4 regions of the Exiguobacterium oxidotolerans JCM 12280 genome follow, and region 2 is predicted to be linked to each of the others. Evidence: riboswitches for the same ligand, from Rfam matches in the RefSeq annotation. Region 2 holds a riboswitch; each other region holds the start of a gene.
The links. A riboswitch is a leader RNA that binds a small molecule or an ion and turns the genes downstream of it on or off. The one in region 2 is predicted to bind thiamine pyrophosphate.

Region 1: linked by a shared signal. The riboswitch ahead of P403_RS0100620 (ECF transporter S component) and the one ahead of tenA (thiaminase II) in region 2 are both predicted to bind thiamine pyrophosphate.
Region 3: linked by a shared signal. The riboswitch ahead of thiD (bifunctional hydroxymethylpyrimidine kinase/phosphomethylpyrimidine kinase) and the one ahead of tenA (thiaminase II) in region 2 are both predicted to bind thiamine pyrophosphate.
Region 4: linked by a shared signal. The riboswitch ahead of thiT (energy-coupled thiamine transporter ThiT) and the one ahead of tenA (thiaminase II) in region 2 are both predicted to bind thiamine pyrophosphate.

Annotation. Positions count from the first base shown of each region.
Region 1 covers NZ_JNIS01000001.1:95,836-100,653, reverse strand. The annotation lists gene P403_RS0100630 (DEAD/DEAH box helicase) at 1-140, shown strand, start outside; gene P403_RS0100625 (50S ribosomal protein L25/general stress protein Ctc) at 479-1,117, shown strand; TPP riboswitch at 1,208-1,306, shown strand; gene P403_RS0100620 (ECF transporter S component) at 1,406-1,984, shown strand; gene P403_RS0100615 (ABC transporter ATP-binding protein) at 1,981-3,546, shown strand; gene P403_RS0100610 (energy-coupling factor transporter transmembrane component T family protein) at 3,512-4,237, shown strand; gene P403_RS0100605 (NAD(P)/FAD-dependent oxidoreductase) at 4,315-4,818, shown strand, end outside.
Region 2 covers NZ_JNIS01000001.1:2,611,156-2,615,973, forward strand. The annotation lists gene abc-f (ribosomal protection-like ABC-F family protein) at 1-1,195, opposite strand, end outside; gene P403_RS0113330 (DUF1002 domain-containing protein) at 1,477-2,358, opposite strand; TPP riboswitch at 2,547-2,652, shown strand; gene tenA (thiaminase II) at 2,727-3,428, shown strand; gene P403_RS0113340 (sporulation protein) at 3,579-4,352, opposite strand; gene P403_RS0113345 (class I SAM-dependent methyltransferase) at 4,451-4,818, shown strand, end outside.
Region 3 covers NZ_JNIS01000001.1:2,152,323-2,157,140, reverse strand. The annotation lists gene thiM (hydroxyethylthiazole kinase) at 1-608, opposite strand, end outside; gene thiD (bifunctional hydroxymethylpyrimidine kinase/phosphomethylpyrimidine kinase) at 586-1,398, opposite strand; TPP riboswitch at 1,515-1,625, opposite strand; gene P403_RS0110890 (murein hydrolase activator EnvC family protein) at 1,687-2,973, opposite strand; gene P403_RS0110885 (murein hydrolase activator EnvC family protein) at 3,178-4,650, opposite strand.
Region 4 covers NZ_JNIS01000001.1:433,164-437,981, forward strand. The annotation lists gene P403_RS0102325 (amino acid permease) at 1-405, shown strand, start outside; gene P403_RS0102330 (thiamine diphosphokinase) at 763-1,362, opposite strand; gene thiT (energy-coupled thiamine transporter ThiT) at 1,365-1,925, opposite strand; TPP riboswitch at 1,990-2,096, opposite strand; gene rpe (ribulose-phosphate 3-epimerase) at 2,117-2,773, opposite strand; gene rsgA (ribosome small subunit-dependent GTPase A) at 2,775-3,680, opposite strand; gene pknB (Stk1 family PASTA domain-containing Ser/Thr kinase) at 3,717-4,818, opposite strand, start outside.

The sequences.
Region 1 (4,818 bases), 2.5 Mb from region 2:
TCAAGTTAATCACGAAAGGTACGATCGAAGAAAAAATCATCGAGCTGCAAGAGCGGAAAGCGACACTCGTGACGGACATACTCAAACAACCAGATTCGCTCGCACTGTCAGTCGATGAGATGGTGCAACTGCTTGAATAAGCAAAAACGCACCGATTTTTTAACATGTTGGAAACCGTTGCTGCTCTAAGGGAAACGGACTTCCAACAGCCCTTTTGTTGCCGAGGAATGTTTAGCTTTTAATGTTACGGGGGTATAACTATCATAGCACCGCATCAGCGAGTTGCTTTTACGACCACATGTTTCTCAATATCAGCGTAATGACCTGGGAGAGAAATGCTAACCACTCACTTCGATCTTCATTTTTATGAAATCAATTTGAAATAGCATTCGATGCACTGTTTTGGCCGGAACGATTCGTTCCACTCCTTTCTTCATTACCTTTTGAGGGCTATACCAAATTCAAGGGGGAAATGAACATGTCAGTAACATTAAAAGTAGAAGAACGCGAAGTACGCCCACGCTCACTTAGAAAGCAATTACGTCATGAAGGAAAAGCTCTTGGTGTCGTGTATGGTTACAAAGTGGAAAGTACACCGATTGCCTTTGACGAAAAAGCATTGATCAAAGTCGTTCGTGAACATGGTGAGAATGCACTTGTTGCACTTCAAATCGGTGGTAAAAAAGTCAACACACTGATCAACAAACTCGATATGGATATCTTCACACCAACAATCAAGCACGTTGAATTCATCGCTGTTAAAATGGATGAAGAAACAGAAGTCGAAACAGATATCGTCCTCGTCGGCGAAGCGGCTGGTGCAAAACTTGGTGGATATCTTTCACAAACACTCTTTAAAGTGACAGTTGCAGCTACACCAGATAAATTACCGGAACGCGTCGAAGTCGATGTGACAAACCTTAACCTCGGTGATTCTCTATCGGTTTCGGATTTACCGGAAGAAAAAGAATACCGTATCGTTACGGAAGGTGACATTCAAGTCGTTGCCGTCGTCGAATCGACACTTGAAGCGGATCTCGAAGAAACTGATGCTGAAGAACCAGCTGAAGCGACAGAAGAAGTTTCTACTGAAGAACAAACGGAAGAAAAAGAATAATTTTTCTTACCCTCCCCTCGCGGAGGGTTTTTTATCTGTATTGACAACTGTCTGTAGAGTCGGTACAGTAAAAAGCGTACACACTATATGCACATCCACTAGGGGAGCCCATTGGCTGAGACGATTCACTTCGGACCCTTTGAACCTGATCTAGTTCATACTAGCGTAGGAAAGTGGAGCGGTAATTCGTTCAATTTTTCTGCATGTTTGCAGATTCAGCGACCGCTCTCTTTCATAGAGGGCGGTCTTTTTGTTTGTCTGGTGGTTGTGCCAAAGGGAGATAGGAACATGAACAGTTGGAAAATGAAAGAAATCATCGTCATGATGATGTTGTCGGTTGCTTGCGGGGTACTGTACTTAGGTTGGTCGACATTGTGGTTACCGGTTTCGGCGATTTTCGGACCGGTCGGTTCAAACTGGATGTTCGGGATTTGGGTCATCGCGAGTCCGCTCGTCGCCTACATCATTCAAAAACCGGGAGCAGCACTGATTGCAGAAGTCGTCGCCGCTGCCGTCGAATTATTCACGGGGAGTCATTTCGGATTATCCGCCCTATTGATCGGCTTTGCCCAAGGGATTGGGGCGGAAATCGCCTTCGCCCTCTTCGGGTACCGGAAGTTCAACACAATGACGTTGATTCTATCCGGCATGTTCGCAGCAATCGGTAGCATGGTCTATAGTCTCGTCGTCAACGGTTTCGCCTACTATACGACGACGACCCTTCTGTTGACGTTTTCCCTTCAACTCGTCAGCGGTGCATTGCTCGGTGGATTACTTGCGAAAGTCATCGTCGATGCGCTTGTCAAAACAGGGACGTTGAACGGTTATGCGATCGGGCGTAAACGACAGAAACCGGATGCGGCATGATTCATTGTAACGACTTGTCTGTCCGCTATCCGGGGCAACATGGCACCGTCCTGCACAACGTGACGGTGACGCTACACGAAGGGGAAACGACGTTGCTCGTCGGACCGAGCGGCAGTGGGAAAACGACGTTTTTACATGTTCTCGCCGGCTTACTACCTGACGCGATTGAAGCTGATGTCAGCGGTCACTGCAAGACGAACGGAACGGTCGGAATCCTTTTTCAAAATCCGGACGACCAGTTCTGCATGCAGACCGTCGGAGCGGAAGTTGCCTTTAGTCTTGAAAATCGTTCAGTCGACCGCAGTCAGATGGATGACCGGATTGACGCCGCACTGGCACGTGTCGGACTGGACGTGCCGCTGACGACACCGATTATGCAACTGTCAGGAGGGATGAAACAACGACTCGCCCTCGCCTGCGTCCTTGCGCTTGAGCCGGATATTCTATTACTTGATGAACCGACGGCGCAACTCGATCCGGCAGGACATCGGGTTTTGATGCAACTGATTGAGGAACTCCATCACGACCGGACGTTGACGCTCGTTCTGATTGAACATCAGCTTGACCGCTGTGTGACGTTCAGCGACCGGGTGCTCGTCTTCAATCACGGGGGAACGATTTTACACGATGGTCCGCCGCATGAAATCTTCGGTCAGCATCGCGCTGAACTCGAACGACACGGTATTGCGACACCGCTCCTCTACCCGTATCAACTGGAAACGTTACCCCCCGCTTCTTCCCAGGCGACGCGGTTACGAAAAGTGAATAACAACCGTCCTCCGGTCCGACAAGACAAGACGTTCGCGCTGACACGCACCGCGTTAGGACGCCGTAAGCAAGTGATTGTCGACGACCTGTCGCTTGCAACACACAGCGGAGAATGGATCATGGTCGTCGGATCGAATGGTGCCGGTAAAAGCACGTTGCTCGAAACACTGGCGAAATTGATTCCGGCGCAAGGCGGTACGGTCCGCTTGTTCGAAAAAGAACTGCGGACATGGAAAAATCGGAGCTATTACCAACACGTCGGATTCGTCTTTCAACAGCCAGAGCTCCAATTTCTCAAGCAGACGGTCGAAGACGAGTTCGTAATCAGCATGGAGGTGCCGACGCCGGAACGGATTGAAACGGCGTTGCAATCCTACCGGTTAACCCGTGTCGCCCGTCAGTCGCCGCTCGCCCTGAGCATGGGTCAAAAGCGACGGCTCAGCGTCGCGACGATGTTGTTAGAACCAAAAGACGTCCTGTTGCTCGATGAACCGACGTTCGGTCAAGATACCGAGACGACAGGTCAACTCATCGAGATGTTCGAGCAGGCGCGATTAAACGGGACGACGCTGATCATGGTGACGCACGACATGGAGCTCGTTCATCGGCACGCTGACCGGGTGCTCGTCCTTGGTGACGGGCGACTTCAGTTCGACGGCACACCGGACACTTTGTTTAAAGACGAGACGTTACTCGAGCATAACCAACTCTCTCGTCCGTTATCGTATTTGTATCAGCAACTCGAGGAGGTGAAACGTCGTGCAGGAAAACGTCTCCCCGCTCGCGCGTATTAATCCGGCGATTAAACTGGGTGCCCTCGTTTACGTGATGGTGCTGTTGATTGCGGCACCGACGTTACGCGAGACGATGGCCTTACTTGCACTCGCTGCGGTCGGATTGGGCTGCTCAGGTTGGTCTCTGTTGACGCTCGGCAAGCGGGTCGCCCCTTACCTCATCTTGTTTCTGTTGACGTTTTGGATGATGGCAGCCTTCGGAAAAGGCAGTACGGAAGTTTGGTCATTCGGTTGGTTTCGCGTCACGGAAGAAAGTATCGGTCACGCCTGGTTGATCGCACTGCGGATGCTCGCCTTCGTCTTCCTCAGTTTGACGTTCATCGCGACGACCGACCAAACCCGGTTCGTCATGAGTCTGATTCACCAGTGCCGCCTTCCGGACCGGCTCGCATACGGGTTTTTAGCAGGGATTCGTTTTATTCCGATTTTCCAGCAGGAAATCCGGACGATCCGCCAAGCACGCCGGGTCCGGCAACAACAGTCGATTTGGCCCTGGCAGACGTTTTTCGCCATCAGTTTACCGCTTTTTACGAACAGCATCATCCGTTCGGAACAAATCGCGATTGCGATGGAAGCGCGTCGGTTTCAGGCCGAGCGGACCTATTATGTCCGTCCTGTCGTGACGCAGCAGGACCGCCTGTTTTTTGGTCTTGTTTGCTTTGGTGCTACCCTGCTTCGGATTGTCGTATGACATTCATTAGATTAACGCGGACGGATTCAGGGAATCATAGTTTCGGAAGCAGTTAATTTAAAGAAGTAGGTGAAGATTTGAAACGAATCGTATTAGTCGGGGCAGGTCATGCCCATTTAGAATGTATCAAGGAAGGAACGCATCCGGATGTTGAATGGATCGTCATCAATCCGTCCCGTTATCAGTATTATTCAGGAATGTTTTCCGGTCTTGCGGACGGCACGTATCAACTCGAGGAGACGCGGGTCGATGTCAAAGCACTCTGTTCTCGTCACGGAAAGACATTGATGGAGGACCGTGTCACGCGGATCGATCCGCAAACGAAACAAGTTTTCTGTCAGTCAGGCGAAATCATTTCTTACGACGTTGTATCGTGTAACATCGGTTCGAATGATTGGAATCTCTCAGAGGCGACGGCACGCGTCACGATCAAGCCGAATTATCAAATCGATCAGGCGCTCCGTCAGTTTAAAGAGGCATCGTCGCCCGTCATCGTCGGCAGCGGTGCTGCTGCGATCGAGATGGCAGCGTCATTCCAATCAGACGGTTGTCCGGTCACGCTCGTTCATGATGAACCGCTC
Region 2 (4,818 bases):
ATAAAAATCCGACGCGATTTGACGGACCACGCGTAACATGTCCGTTCGTCGGTTCGAGTTGTCCGAGTAAGACACGTAATAACGTCGTTTTCCCACTCCCGTTCGCACCGACGATCCCAATCCGGTCACGCGGCGCGGCTTCGAAATCAAGCGACGTAAACAACTTGCGGTCGGCAACTGAAAGTTCAACATCCGTCAAGCGGTAAACGACTTGACTGAGTTGCCCGTGCGACGAAAATTGGATATCAGGCGCCGCTTTTTCAAGAAGTGGCCGTTTGAGTCGCTCAATTCGTTCGAGTGCCCGTTCCATCGCTTTTGCTTTCCGGAACAGTTTTTCGCTCGGAGGAGAGGCTTCATTTGCCCACTGGCGTAACCGCCTAATCGCATCCTTCATTTGTTTGATTTTCTTTTGTTGTTCCGTGTAGGCGTGGAACTGTTCGAGGAGCAGGCGTTCTTTCGCGACCGTATACGCCGAATAATTTCCGGGGTAGATCGTCAATTCACCATCTTCTAGTTCCGCAATCCAATTGACACTTGCGTCAAGGAACACGCGGTCATGCGAGACAATCAGGACTGCGCCCGGATAACTGTTTAAAAATTGTTCGAGCCATTCGATGGCTGCGAGGTCGAGGTGATTCGTCGGCTCGTCGAGGATCAACAAGTCCGGTTCCGTCAAAAGCATCCGGCCAAGGCAGATTTTCGTTTGTTCGCCACCACTCAATTGAGAAAAGGGACGTGTCAGCAAGGCATCGAGGTGGAGGCCGTTAATCATACGTTGGATTTTTGAATCGAGTAGGTACCCGTCCTGTCGTTCGAATTGTTCGGTCACGCGCGTATAATCGTTCAGCACATCGTCGAGGTGGTCGGCATTTGCCATTTGTTGTTCAAGCTGATGCATCGTCGTCCGTAAGGCGACGACCTGGGCAAATGCGGTCCAGAGAACATCGAGGCCGGTCAATTCTTCTGCGAACTGTGGGATTTGAGCCAAATAACCGATGGAAAGTCCTTTTTTTAGATAAATGGTTCCGCTGTCCGGTGCATCGAGTTGAGCGATTAAGCGCAGTAACGTTGTTTTTCCGGTTCCGTTTCGACCGATCAATCCGATACGGTCAGCTTGTTTAAGATAGAGTGAGATGTCGGTTAAGACGGATGCTCCTCCGAATTGTTTTGTCAGATGTTGGATGTCGCATATCATGATCAATAACTTCCTTTCATGCGCATCAAAAAAACGGAGAACGCAAATAGCGCTCTCCGTTTACCGTAGAATGTGCGCTTTGCTTTATTTTTCAGATAGATGTTCTAGAAAAAGGGCAGACTGATCCCTTAGAACGCCATTCCATGAAAAATCGCGCGCAACAGATAAAGTTGTTCCATCAACCAATGCTTACACGCAGCAAAACCCATCTTCTACACCACCTTTTCGTTTCGATAAAGCCAGTTTACCATATGTTAAGCTGGAAATGATACCGTTTTCAGTTACTTGAACAGTCCGGAAATCGATTTAAAGAAATTACTTAGACCGTCAAACAATTTTGCGAAAAATCCTTTCGTTTCTTCCGAGGTCGCGAATGCTTGAATATCTTGACCGGCACTTTTTAATCCGGTCTCAATTTGTCCCCAGTTCAAGTCTGCTTTCTCCATTTGGCTGAACAATGACGTCAATCGGTCCATCTGGGCGTCTGACAATTGGATGTTGTTATTTTGAATGACTTGGATGATGACATTCTCGATATCGACTTTGGTTTCCGGTTTTTGTTTTGCGATTTCGGCCTTGATTTCATTCATCAGTTTGGCGACTTTGTCCGTCCCGACCGTTTTTCCGACATCGGACGTAACGGCTAGTTCTTGTTGGGCTAAATCTTTTCGTTCATCCGTCAATTTAATACCGGTTTCTGCCGACGTTTGATCATATGCTTTCATGATTCCCGTCAAAGCAGACGTACCGGTGACTTTATAAGGAGAAGTAATCGTGATATCGGCGTCCGTCACACCCGCTGTGACGAGAGCATTCAAATACATGTCCTTTGTGACCCAAGTGATGTTTTCGGTTGCGACCGAGAGACCGTCGCCTTTTTCAGCGAGTTCAATTTTTGCGGAAGAGTACATGTTACCGCCGAGTTGCGATTGGGGAACGTTCTTCCCTAAATATTTTTCCTCATCAGCTGCCGTGGCGATGACGGGCGTGATGCCTTCCGGCGCATTCAATCGGGCGAGCACCCAGGCCTTGTCTTTTGCACCGAGCGATTCACCGAGCGTGATGATCGTTTTATCGACGACTTGTTCTGCTGAAGCAGCAGTCGGGAGAAGTAAGCTTGACGCTAACAGCGTTGTTGTCATGATTTTTGTTGCTTTATTCATAGTAGGAATCCTCCGAGTATAGTAGATAGTATCAGGTACTAATCCTATTGTAAGTGACGTGTTCCGGAACGGAATCGGTCTTGAGGCGGAACGGAACACGCGTCTCCTGCCCCATACAGTATACTAAGTTTTTCCTGAAATACGGACGATTTGACTGAAAAAGTGGTATAATTAAACAAGAATTAAATAATGACCACTAGGGGAGTCGGTAGGCCGACTGAGACGACGAAGACGTTCGGACCCTTTGAACCTGATTAAGTTTGGACTTACGGAGGGAAGTGGCGTGAACGTCTCTTTTGTGGTCTCTTCACGTCATGCCCTGTTCGTAGGGTGTGGCGTTTTTTGATTCAACAAAAGGGGGAATTAGGATGAAATTCAGTCAAGAAATTCGGCAAGCCGCAAAAACGTATTGGGACAGCAGCTTTTCCCATCCATTCGTCACTGGCATTGGTGACGGGACGTTACCGCTCGAAAAATTTCGGCATTATGTCATGCAAGATGCGTATTACTTAAAACATTTCGCAAAAATTCAAGCCCGCGCCGCCTCAAAAGCAACAGATTTCGCGACGATTGCAGAGCTTGCGGAACATGCGACGTCGACATATGCGGCTGAGCTGTCGCTCCACCAGTCTTTTTTCGAACCGCTTGCTATCACGGAAGCAGATTTAGCAACGTTCGAACCGGCACCGACTGCTTATGCCTATGTCTCGCATATGCATCATGCGAGTAAGGGGACGCTTGGTGAGACGATTGCAGCGATATTACCCTGTTACTGGCTCTATTATGAGGTCGGACAACAACTGTTGACGAAATCACCTGCGTCACCGATCTATCAGCAGTGGATTGCAACATACAGTTCAGAATGGTTCGAACGGGTCGTCTTTGAACAAGTCGACCGTCTCGATGCATTGGCGGCGCAAGCGACTGAAGCAGAACGAGAACGGATGAAACAACATTTTGTCAAAAGCTGTTATTACGAATTACTCTTCTGGGAAATGGGCTGGACGGAAGAAACGTTTGAACGTGTTTTTACAGGAGTTACGCGTCAAGCAAAAGTAACGAAACGATAAGTACAGCTTTAGCCGCTGTCGATCAGCGCGATCAGACGGCAGACCGCACAAAACCTGAGCAATTTTCAGCTTTCGTAAAGAAAGTCATGGTAATCGCTCAGGTTTTTTTGTGGGTGGATTACAGGCATGATGAAGATTCTGGTAAGGAAATCAGCTGTACCGCTCAATCAAATCGTTTAATTGTTGTTTGACGGCGTTTCGGTCCATCAAATCGTGGTTCGATAAGGATAGCTTCGTCATTGTCTCATCCGCACCCGCCATCTCACTGAAGAGCGAGCCTAAGTCGTGGGCACGACGGTCGATTTGCAAGACGATGTCGATGCCGGACCGGTCTTGGAGCAGGATGAGTTCGACTTCGTCCAGTTTATGGGCGAAGTACGTATTACGTGCCGAGTACTCGAGTTCTTGAGCGATCGGTAAGTCCTTACGATAACGGCCGGGGAGTTTTTCCGTATCGGCCTTCTTAAGTCGGAAGCCGAGTTCTTCCATCGCTTCTAGGATGACGGATTGGAGGTCGTTGGCTTGGACGATGATAGCGTCTCGGTCTGACGGATCGACCGCTTGGGCGATATCGAGACCCGTTTCAATCCATGACTTCGACTGACTGACCGATAGCGGCGTATTAAATGGCACTTGAAGCGTAAACGGAATTTCACGTTCAACACCTGCTTCAATCGTAAAAGCAGCTTCATTTAGTGAAAAACGATCGAGTGTAAACGTCGTGAATGACGTGCTGTCGCGGACCTCTTCCTTATATTGTGTATTAAACGCTAAATAGATCCGGTCGATTTCTTGGTCGACACTGCCGCCTTTAATATGAACGGTTCCGTGAATTTGTCCGCCGGGCTCACAGCGCTCGCTGTCGAGTCGTGTATCGACTGTGGCGGCACCGATTCCGATTTGTGATAAAAGTTTTTTGAACATCGTTCGTTCCTCCTTTAATGATGAAGCTACCTTACTTGTCGAATAGGGTGGAATTTGCTACAGTTTCGAAAGAACAATCAGAAAAGGACGGGACTACAGTGGAATTACACCAAGTAAAAGAATTACTCACTCAAAAGCTCGAGGCTTCTGCTCTCGTGCATGCAACGATCAGTGGTCCGCGCCAAAAGTCGAATGATCTTCGAAGAATCAAACTAAAACCGATTCTATTGAAAGATACGTATGCAATCCAATTAGAGTTTCAATATGAGCGGATAATTAAACATGAAAATTTGAGAATCGACGAATTTTTAGGACGACTCGACGCATTGATGGAAGAATTCCGTCAATTTTTGTTCCGCTTCGAGACGGAAGAAGTCCAGTTCCAGTTATCAAAGAAAATGAAAGTATCATTAAAGACAACAAAACAGTCGCCACTCCAAGCAGAACTGTCGCATAACCGAAAAAA
Region 3 (4,818 bases), 460 kb from region 2:
TACCCTGCTCCAAGTAAGGTTCCGATGAGCGATGCCGTCATGCAACCGGTCCCTGTAATGTATCCGAGTCGTGGCGTTCCTACGGTTAGTTTTACTTGTCGCTTGCCGTCTGTAATGAAATCAACTGGTCCCGTTACGACGAGAGTCGTCCCGAGCCGTCCAGCAAACTCATGGACGACTTGAAAATCTAATGTCTCTCCTGAAGCGACATCGACTCCTTTAGAACGTCCGACTTGACCGATGAGCGTCTTGATTTCAGAGACGTTCCCCTTAATGACCGTAAAATGAATTGCTTCGAGTAACTCTTTTGTGAATTGTGTCCGAAGTGTAGTCGCCCCCATTCCGACTGGATCTAAAATAATCGGTTTCTTCAATCGGTTAGCCGTTTGACCTGCCAACAATTGCGACGCTCGTGAAGCTGCGTTCAGTGTCCCGATATTGATAACGACAGCATCTGCATGTCCAACCATTTCTTCGACTTCTAGGATATCTTCAGCCATGACAGGTGAACCCCCGAGCGCAAGGGTCATATTGGCACACTCATTAATCGTGACCGCATTCGTTAAATGATGAATTAATGGTTTTTTATCGTGAATGGTTGTAAGCATCCGTTTCCCTCCAAATGTCATAAAAGTGATGTGTCGGTCCGATTCCGTTCCCTAAGGCAAATCCATGCCGGATTGCTTCAGTTACGTACCGTTTAGCATAAATCACGCTATCCTTCAGGGAATCTCCCAGCGCAAGACGTGCCGCAATCGCGGAAGATAATGTACATCCTGTCCCATGTGTATGCTGGCGTTTTAATCGTGCCTCTTGAAACAGATGATACATCCCTTCCGTGTATAAAATATCCGAGGCATCAATACTTTCGAGATGACCGCCTTTTAACAAGATAGCGATATCTCGTTTTTGTGCGAATTCCGTCGTCGCCAGCTTCATTTCATCAACTGTCGAAATCGCTTGCCCTAACATGCGTTCCATTTCCGGAATATTCGGGGTCGTCACGGTTGCAAGCGGCATCAAGTGCTCCATTAATGCTTGTTCAGCATGTTCCTTTAACAGGGCATGCCCCCCTTTTGCGACCATCACGGGGTCTAAAACGACCGGTCCCTTATAATGCTTCAAACATTTCGCAATAACTTGAATCGTTTTTTCATTCGAGACCATCCCAATTTTAACGGCATCTACACGAATATCGCTAAAAATCGAGTTCAACTGGGCTTCGACAAGCGTTGGTGATACATCTTCAACTGCTTGTACGCCTAACGTATTTTGCGCTGTGATGGCAGTAATTACACTCATCCCGTAAACCCCAAGAGCAGAAAAAGTTTTTAAGTCGGCTTGAATTCCAGCTCCACCACTAGAGTCTGATCCAGCAATCGTCAGTACATGTTTCATCGATAGACCTCACTTTCTATGAGAGCACAAGGAGAAAGCGGAACGAAAAAAAGCGCCGTCCGCTGTAAAAAAGCAGACGACGCCATGAAAAACCAACGAGTGTGGTCACTTATTCATGTCTTCGATCTCAACTTTCCTACGCTGGTATTATCCAGATCAGGTGATAGGGTCGAAAACAGAATGGTTTTCCTCTCAGCCAGATTCCTCCAGCTCCCCTAGTTGCTCATGATTTAAATTTCCCTTTCACTGTAGCATAGCGTCATAAAAAAAACGAGCCGAAGCTCGTTTTTATAAGTACGCTAATGGATTAACTGTATTGGCTGGTCCTGTCGCACTGTATTGGTAACCACCAATATGCAACTCAAAATGAAGATGTGCCCCTGTCGAGTTTCCCGTATTTCCGAGCGTACCGATTTGTTGTCCTTGTGAGACTGTTTGCCCCGCATGAACTGACAATGAATTCATGTGCGCGTAAACTGTTGTGTACACTTTTCCATTCAAGAAATGTGAAATCATGACATGATTTCCGTACGGCCCACCACTTCCTGCTGTGATGACCGTTCCTGAAGCTGCTGCGACGATTGATGATCCGACTGACCCTCTAAAGTCGACACCGTTATGGAAAGTATACCCATTCGCACCACTTGCTGGTCCGAATCCTTGTGAAACACTTCCTGAAGCCGGGCGAACGAACTGCGCCGAACCGCTCGGAACACTAGCGACTGGCGTAGCACTTACAATCTCATCAGACGTCTTCTTGCTGTTTGATTTTGCCGCTTTCGCCGCCTTTTCCGCTGCCGCTTTTTCAGCTGCTGCCTTTTCCGCTGCTGCTTTAGCTGCTGCCTTCGCTGCTGCCTTCGCTGCCGCAATCGCACGTTCTTGCGCTTCTAATGTCGCTTGAAGTTCTTTTGCATTCAGAAGTTTTGTCGTAAATTTTGTTTTACCTTGACGTAATTTTTTTAAGGTTGCACTACGTGCTTTCATTTGCTGTTTGAGTTCCTTTTTTTGAACTAAAAGGGCTTCTTTTTCTTTCACTCGCTCTTCCTTTTTATCCACGAGCGTCGCTTTAGCATCCGCTAATTTTTTTTGCGTTTCAAGATAAGCAGAAATCATCTTGTCATCTTGTTCAGCAATTTTTTTCCCTGCCATCACACGACTAAAGAGATCACCAAGGTCTTTCGAACCAAAAATGACTTCTTCCCATTTAATAGAATTTCCATCATTTTCTTGAAGCACACGAAGACGGTCTCCTAACAGCTCTTCCTGGCGTTTCAACATTTCTTCATAATGAATAATGTCTGCCTCAAGCTCTTCGATTCGTTCATTCAACTGACGAATCTGTTTATTTTTTTCCGAGACACGGAAAATATTTTCATTGATTGCTGCATCAATCACATTGATTTGACGCTGCTCTTTTGAAATTTTAGATTCTTGTTTTTTGATTGATTTTTCTAGCTTACGTTGCTCAGCTGCATTATCTGCTTTCTTTTCTTTAATTGTAGCCGCTTGAGTGATTGGGGTGTTCGTCAATAATAACGTCCCTAATAGTACGGTAGAAAATAACTTTTTTAGCATATGTGAGTTCCTCGCTTATGTATGAATTCGATTTTTGAAGTCATGTTTCGTAGTAAAACTATCTGAAATTGATTATAGCATCGTAATAGTTTCAGAAAAATTTCATTTACGTTTCAAATGAAAACGTTATTTTGTAATATAACAACTAATTATTTAAGCTGTACAAAAAAAGAACCGCTACAATGTAGCAGTTCTTTTACGATTTTATAACATTGACATAGGATTAACACTATTTGCAGGGCCTGTTCCACTGTAGATATACCCGCCGACATGAATTTCGAAGTGTAAGTGTGGTCCAGTCGAGTTACCCGTGCTACCAAGTGCACCGATTTGTTGTCCCTGGCTGACACGTTGTCCTGCACGCGCATTCAATGAACTCATGTGTGCGTAAACCGTCGTATACGTTTTTCCGTTCAATTGGTGAGCAATCATAATGTGATTCCCGTAAGGACCACTGCTAGAAGCCGTAATGACAGTTCCTGTTGCTGCTGCGACGATTGGTGTTCCAACCGGTGCACCAAAGTCGATGCCATTATGGAATCCGTATCCATTTTCACCACTTGCTGAGCCGTATCCTTGTGTAGTCGCACCACTTGTCGGATGAATGAACAATGCTGAAGATGCAGCTGGAGCCGGAGTTGGCTTCGGTGCTACTGGTGCTGGTTTTGGTGCTACCGGCGCTGGTTTTGGTGCTACCGGCGCTGGTGCCGGTGTTGATTGTTTTGTTGAATTCGTTGTTGCTTTTTGACGAGCTGCTTGTTTTGCTGCTTGCTCGGCTGCCGCTTTTTCTGCTGCTGCTTGCTCAGCTGCTGCCTTTTCTGCCGCTGCCTGATCGGCTGCTGCTTGTGCCGCTTGAGCTTCAGCACGAGCTTTTGCTTCTCGTGCTTCTTGTGCCTTGCGCTCTTTTTCAATCCGTGCTTCACGTTCACGTGCCGCTTTTTCTGCCGCGATTGCTTTTTCTTGCGCAATCAAGATTTGTTGAACTTCCTTCGCGTCCATCAACTGTGTCTCAAATTTCTTTTTTTGCTTCTTAAGTTCTTTAATGCGTTTGTTTCGTTCACTGATTTGCTGTTCAAGTTCTGCTTGCTGACGTTTTAATTCTTTTTTCTCTGTCACAAGTTTTACTTTTTTATCTTTTAACTCTTGTTGAGCATTTGCTAATTTTTTTTGTGTATTGCGGTAATCCGTAATCATCTTATCATCTTGTTGCGAAATGGATTTTCCGGCTAACACACGGCTGACAAGATCGCCGACATCTTTTGAACCAAAGATGACTTCTTCCCATTTGATTGAGTTACCATCGTTTTCCTGCATGACACGTAAACGGTCACCTAACAATGCTTCTTGGCGTTTTAATTTTGCTTTATACTTCTCGATTTGTTTACCGAGTTCAACGATTTCAGCTTCTGTCGCCTTGATTTGACGATCTTTTGCTTCGACGGCAAACATTTTTTCATTTAATGCTTCGTCTAAACGATTCACTTCTTGTTGTGTCTTCGAAATCTTCTCACCTTCGTGATTCACAGAAGACTCAAGATTTTTTTGTGTATTTTGGTTTTCTTGTTGCTTTTGTTCGTTTTTGGCTTTTTGTTCACTTAAATCATCTGCTGATGCAAAATGAGGAGTTGATGAAAGGACAAGTGCGGAAACGATGAGCGACGCGAACGTTTTTTTCATGTAGTATTCCCTCTTTTTCTCTATAATTTTATTGTAGTCAAAAGTATGCTTTATTTAAATTTCATTTTAATGTTTAAAATTTATAAGAACGTTTTTGATTATAGCATTCATTTTGCCTCTATTATATTTCAGTGAGATTTCATTTTGTATAAGTTTGTTGGTTAATTA
Region 4 (4,818 bases), 2.2 Mb from region 2:
TTCACGATGTTGTTCGCGATGTTATCCTTATTGACGGCATTTTTTGCCGAGGATACCGTCTTCATCTGGTTGTTATCCATCGCCGGTCTCGGAGCGCAAGTCGGTTGGATCTCGATTTCTGCTTCGCAAATTGCTTTCCGACGTCAGTTTATCAAGTCAGGACACACGCTTGACGAATTGAAGTTCAAGACACCGTTTTTCCCAGTCTTACCGATCGTTTCGCTCTCACTCAACCTGCTCGTCTTAATCAGTTTAGGTTTTCAAGCGGATCAACGTGTCGCCTTATATCTCGGCGTCCCTTTCTTCCTACTGACATGGGCAAGTTACCACCTATTTGTCAAAGGGAAGCACCTTGCTGCCAAAAGCGAACAACAAGCAGCCAGTTCGACACTTCAAGACGAATGACTTTGACATATTACCTGGTCCTGGATACACCGGATACCGGAGCCCGCCAATCTCACCAATCTCAAACAGTCGACTGACTAAAAAAGTCGTAAACAAATCAAAGCGCCGACGCTTCCGTTTTACATACGGAGTCGTCGGCGTTTCAGCGTGTAGACAAAGTAATATGGAGTGATAAAAAGCTTGCCTCTTTTCCGTTGCTTTCAGAGGCAGGAGTCAACGAAACGTGACGTTTCTTAGTAACACAGTGACGAAAAAGCGGGCATGCAGACGGTTTAGCGCGCAATCGGTCTCGAATCGCTTAGAACCCATATCCCGATCGCTTCAGCGGGATATGATGGAGTCGCGTCTATCACGTTTTTATTTTTCGTGCGTGCGCAGGACGAGAACTTCCCCTTCGACGACCGTCACTTGCGCAACACCAACCCACTCATTGCTGACCGTCAGCGAACCACCGACCGGAACAGGATGCTCCGTCAAGGGGTATTTGACGCCGCGCAGGGTCAAGTTCGACGGGACAAGGGGAATGAAGGAAAGGTAATGATACCCTTCAGACGCGAGTTCGTACTGACCGGTTTTCCAGTACCGGACATCCTCACGTTTCGTCACGAGTCGTGCCATCGGAAATTGTTTTAACAAATAGACGTTCTGTAGCGTCATGTCGAGCCGACCACCCGTCGCACCAAAGATGAGTAGTTCAGAACCTGCAGCCTGTTCGGTAGCGTAACGTAACGCTAGTTCTAAGTCCGTTTCATCTTTTTCTGCCGGATGAAGCAATCCACCATCCGGAACGTATCCGAGCGAATCAAAGTCACCGATTGCCACATCAAAATCAAGTCCTTGCTCCACTAATGTCGCAATCCCGCCGTCAACACCGATAATCATCGTCTTGTCTTTCACGAATGGTGCGAGCGTCGGGACGTCTTCTACCGGTCCTGCCGCAACGATTAAAACTCTCATCTTTAAATACCGCGAGCGGAGTAACGTAAAAGACGTGGTGCTGTCGTAAGCAAAATACCTGCAACGACCCCACATAAAACGTACGACGGAGCCATATACGTCGCGTTATAAATGAACGAGTATGGAACGACCGGTCCTTTGGCATACTCTGCAAAAAAGACGATCCCACTGATGACATGACAGATATAACGTAGACCTGCACCTAGCAAGGTCGCAAACAAGACAATCGTCATGAGACGCTTTTTTTGACCTTCTGTTGCTGCTTTTTTGACTTGGCCTGCAAACACTCCACTCAAACCGACGACACCATATGCAAGCGTATAGTCAAGCAGCGGTTGGACGACCGTCAAGACTTGCGGAGCGAACATCAATTGAATCGTTCCGACGAGCGCACCCGTGATGACACCACCAACGACGCCGTGACGAAAGGCCATGACGAAAATCGGTAACATCGCTAAGCTGATGGATCCGCCTTGTGGCATCTTAAACGGAATCAATAAATCAAATACAACACCGAGACTCGCGAAAATCGCAATCTCCATTAACATTTGTAATCGTTTCATACTGTGTTCCTCCTAAAAATAAAATAATGATGACAACAAAAAGGCAGTACGACGGACGCCGTACTGCCTGCGTGCGCCACATCCCTACGTCCGTCTGAACGGAACAGGTTCGAAGGGTTAAAGTCTACTCACTTCTCTCAGCCGCTTGACGCGACACCCCTTGCGGTCAAAATTTAATTGTCTTGGCTCTATTATACGTGAGCCGCGTTTCGAATACTAGTGATGGCTTCTGCATAGTCTGGTGCATTGTAGATTGCAGAACCTGCGACAAGGACGTTTGCCCCATTGTCGATACACAGTTTTGCCGTTTCCGCGTTGACACCACCATCGATTTCAATTTCGAACGTCAAACCGCGCTCTGCTTTGATCATCGCTAATTGCTTCAGCTTCGTCATGACGCTCGGCAAGAAAGCTTGTCCGCCAAATCCTGGATTGACCGTCATCAACAAGACCATGTCGACTTCTTCTAGGACATGTTCAATCGTCGACAGTGACGTGTGTGGATTCAGGACGACGCCGGCCTTTGCTCCAGCCCCTTTAATTTGTTGCAAGACACGATGGACATGATTCGTCGCTTCGACATGGAAGGTGACGATATCCGCTCCTGCCGCTACAAACGCTTCGACGAAGTTTTCTGGTCGATCGATCATTAAATGAACGTCAAGGACCATGTCCGTCTTTTGACGAAGACTACTGAGGACGGGTAGACCAAATGAAATGTTCGGGACGAACTGGCCATCCATGACGTCGAAATGGATGTAATCTGCTCCTGCCGCCTCGACAGCTTTAACGTCTCGTTCTAGGTTGGCGAAATCTGCTGATAAAATAGATGGTGCGATTTTAATCATTTCAATACCTCCGCGCTCGATTCTTGATTTCCTCTACAAACATACCATAATTCGTATAGCGTGAGGACATGATTTCTTCTGCCTCCACTGATTTTTTGACAGCACAGCCTGGTTCGTTTAAATGCAGGCAACCACGGTATTTGCACGTATCTTGCCGTGCGACGAATTCCGGAAAACACCAACGTAATTCTTCGATTTCCATCTCGTGTGGAAAATCTAGGTTCGAAAACCCTGGCGTATCAGCAATCAAGCCCTCTGCAAGCGGAATTAACGTCACATGACGCGTCGTATGTCGTCCGCGTCCGAGCGATTTCGAGATGTGGCTCGTCTCGAGATCGAGCGTCGGGTCGAGCGCATTCAACAATGAACTTTTTCCGACTCCCGACTGTCCCGCGAGTACACTTGTTTTTTCCTTGAGTAGCGGGCGAACTTCCTCTACCCCTTCTAGCGTCTCACTCGACGTCTCAATCACCTGATAACCGATTTGTCGGTAACCGGCAATCGCCGTCCGGACTTCTGCTTCTGCTGTTCCTTGCAACAAATCCATCTTCGTCAAGATAATAATGGGTTGAATCTCTTTTGCTTCGATTAAGACTAAAAATCGATCGAGCAAATGGGCTGAAAAGTCCGGTTCTGCTGCTGAGACGACAAGCAACGCTTGATCGATGTTTGCGACCGGTGGACGAACTAGGAAATTTTGCCGTTCCTTCACTTCTAAAATGTATCCAGTTTCGCTTTCGATATGCAATACGACCTCATCTCCGACAACAGGACTGATACCACGTTTTCGGAAGTTTCCCCGAGCGCGCGACCGCACCTCGCCCTGCGTCGTCATGACATCATAAAACCCACCTTGTAGACGAATGATCGTCCCGTCCCGATTTTCTTCGATACGATTTTCTGCCATCCCATGCCCTCCTTCAATTTGCGGTTCGTAGCACACTCATTGTTCTGCTTTCGCTTGTTTATAGGTAATCGTTTTCGAGCGATACACTACATCATCTTTATAAATCGTAATTTTCCCTTCTTCGCCCGGATCAATCGTCACCGGAACATCAAATGTTTCATCACTGTCAATCGACTCTTCAATCACCGTACGTTTCCCTTTAGCATCATCCGTCTCGATTCGAATGACTTGCCGCGGCGGATCTTCATCCCCTTCACCTACAGCATCGTAGGCTACTTTTTCCGGGAAGGTCGCCGTCACGGTTTGTTCTTCCTCCCCTTTTGAAATAAAGACCGTCACGGAATCGTTCGGCTCGACTTTGACACCCGCTTGCGGAAATTGGCGAATGACTTGGTCGAGTTCGACTTCACTCGAAAATTCTTGTTCGAATGTACCATCGAGACCTGTCGCGTCCAAGTACGCTTTTGCTTCAGCACTCGACATGTTCGTCAAATCCTTCAATTCAAATGCTGACGAACCTTCGGATACCGTGATTGTAATCGTCTGTTCCTTTGCAATCACTTCAGTTCCGGCTGAAATCGATTGCCGGATGACATTGCCTTGTTTGATGTCTTCCGACTCTTCTTTTTCGACATCTACTTTTGAGAAGCCAGCATCTTTTAAGATCGAGGTCGCTTTTTTCTCCGTTTCGTCCGTTACATCCGGCACTTCGACCGGGTCACTGCCCGTCGAGACAACAAGATTGACCGTTGAACCTTTTTTGACAGTCACTTTTGCCCGCGGTGCTTGACTGATGACAAGTCCTTCATCAATCGTATCACTTGATCGCTCAGTCGATTCGACGATAAAACCGAGTTTCTCAAGTTGTTTTTCGGCCTCGTCCGCATCTTCTTTTGCGACATCCGGCACAACGACCGTCGGATCCGGCCACATCGCGAACGTTGTCGCGGCACCTCCGAGTAAGAGGAGGAATACGAGCACAATCCACCATCGCTTTTTTTTCTTTTGCTTCGGTACAACTGTCGCGACCGTAGCTTCTTCTTCCTTGACCGGAGTCCCGGACGGAGCTGAGACTGGACTTAACACCATCGTTTGCTCCATCGGATCTTCCCCGCGAACCCCTTCATCTGCTCGTTCA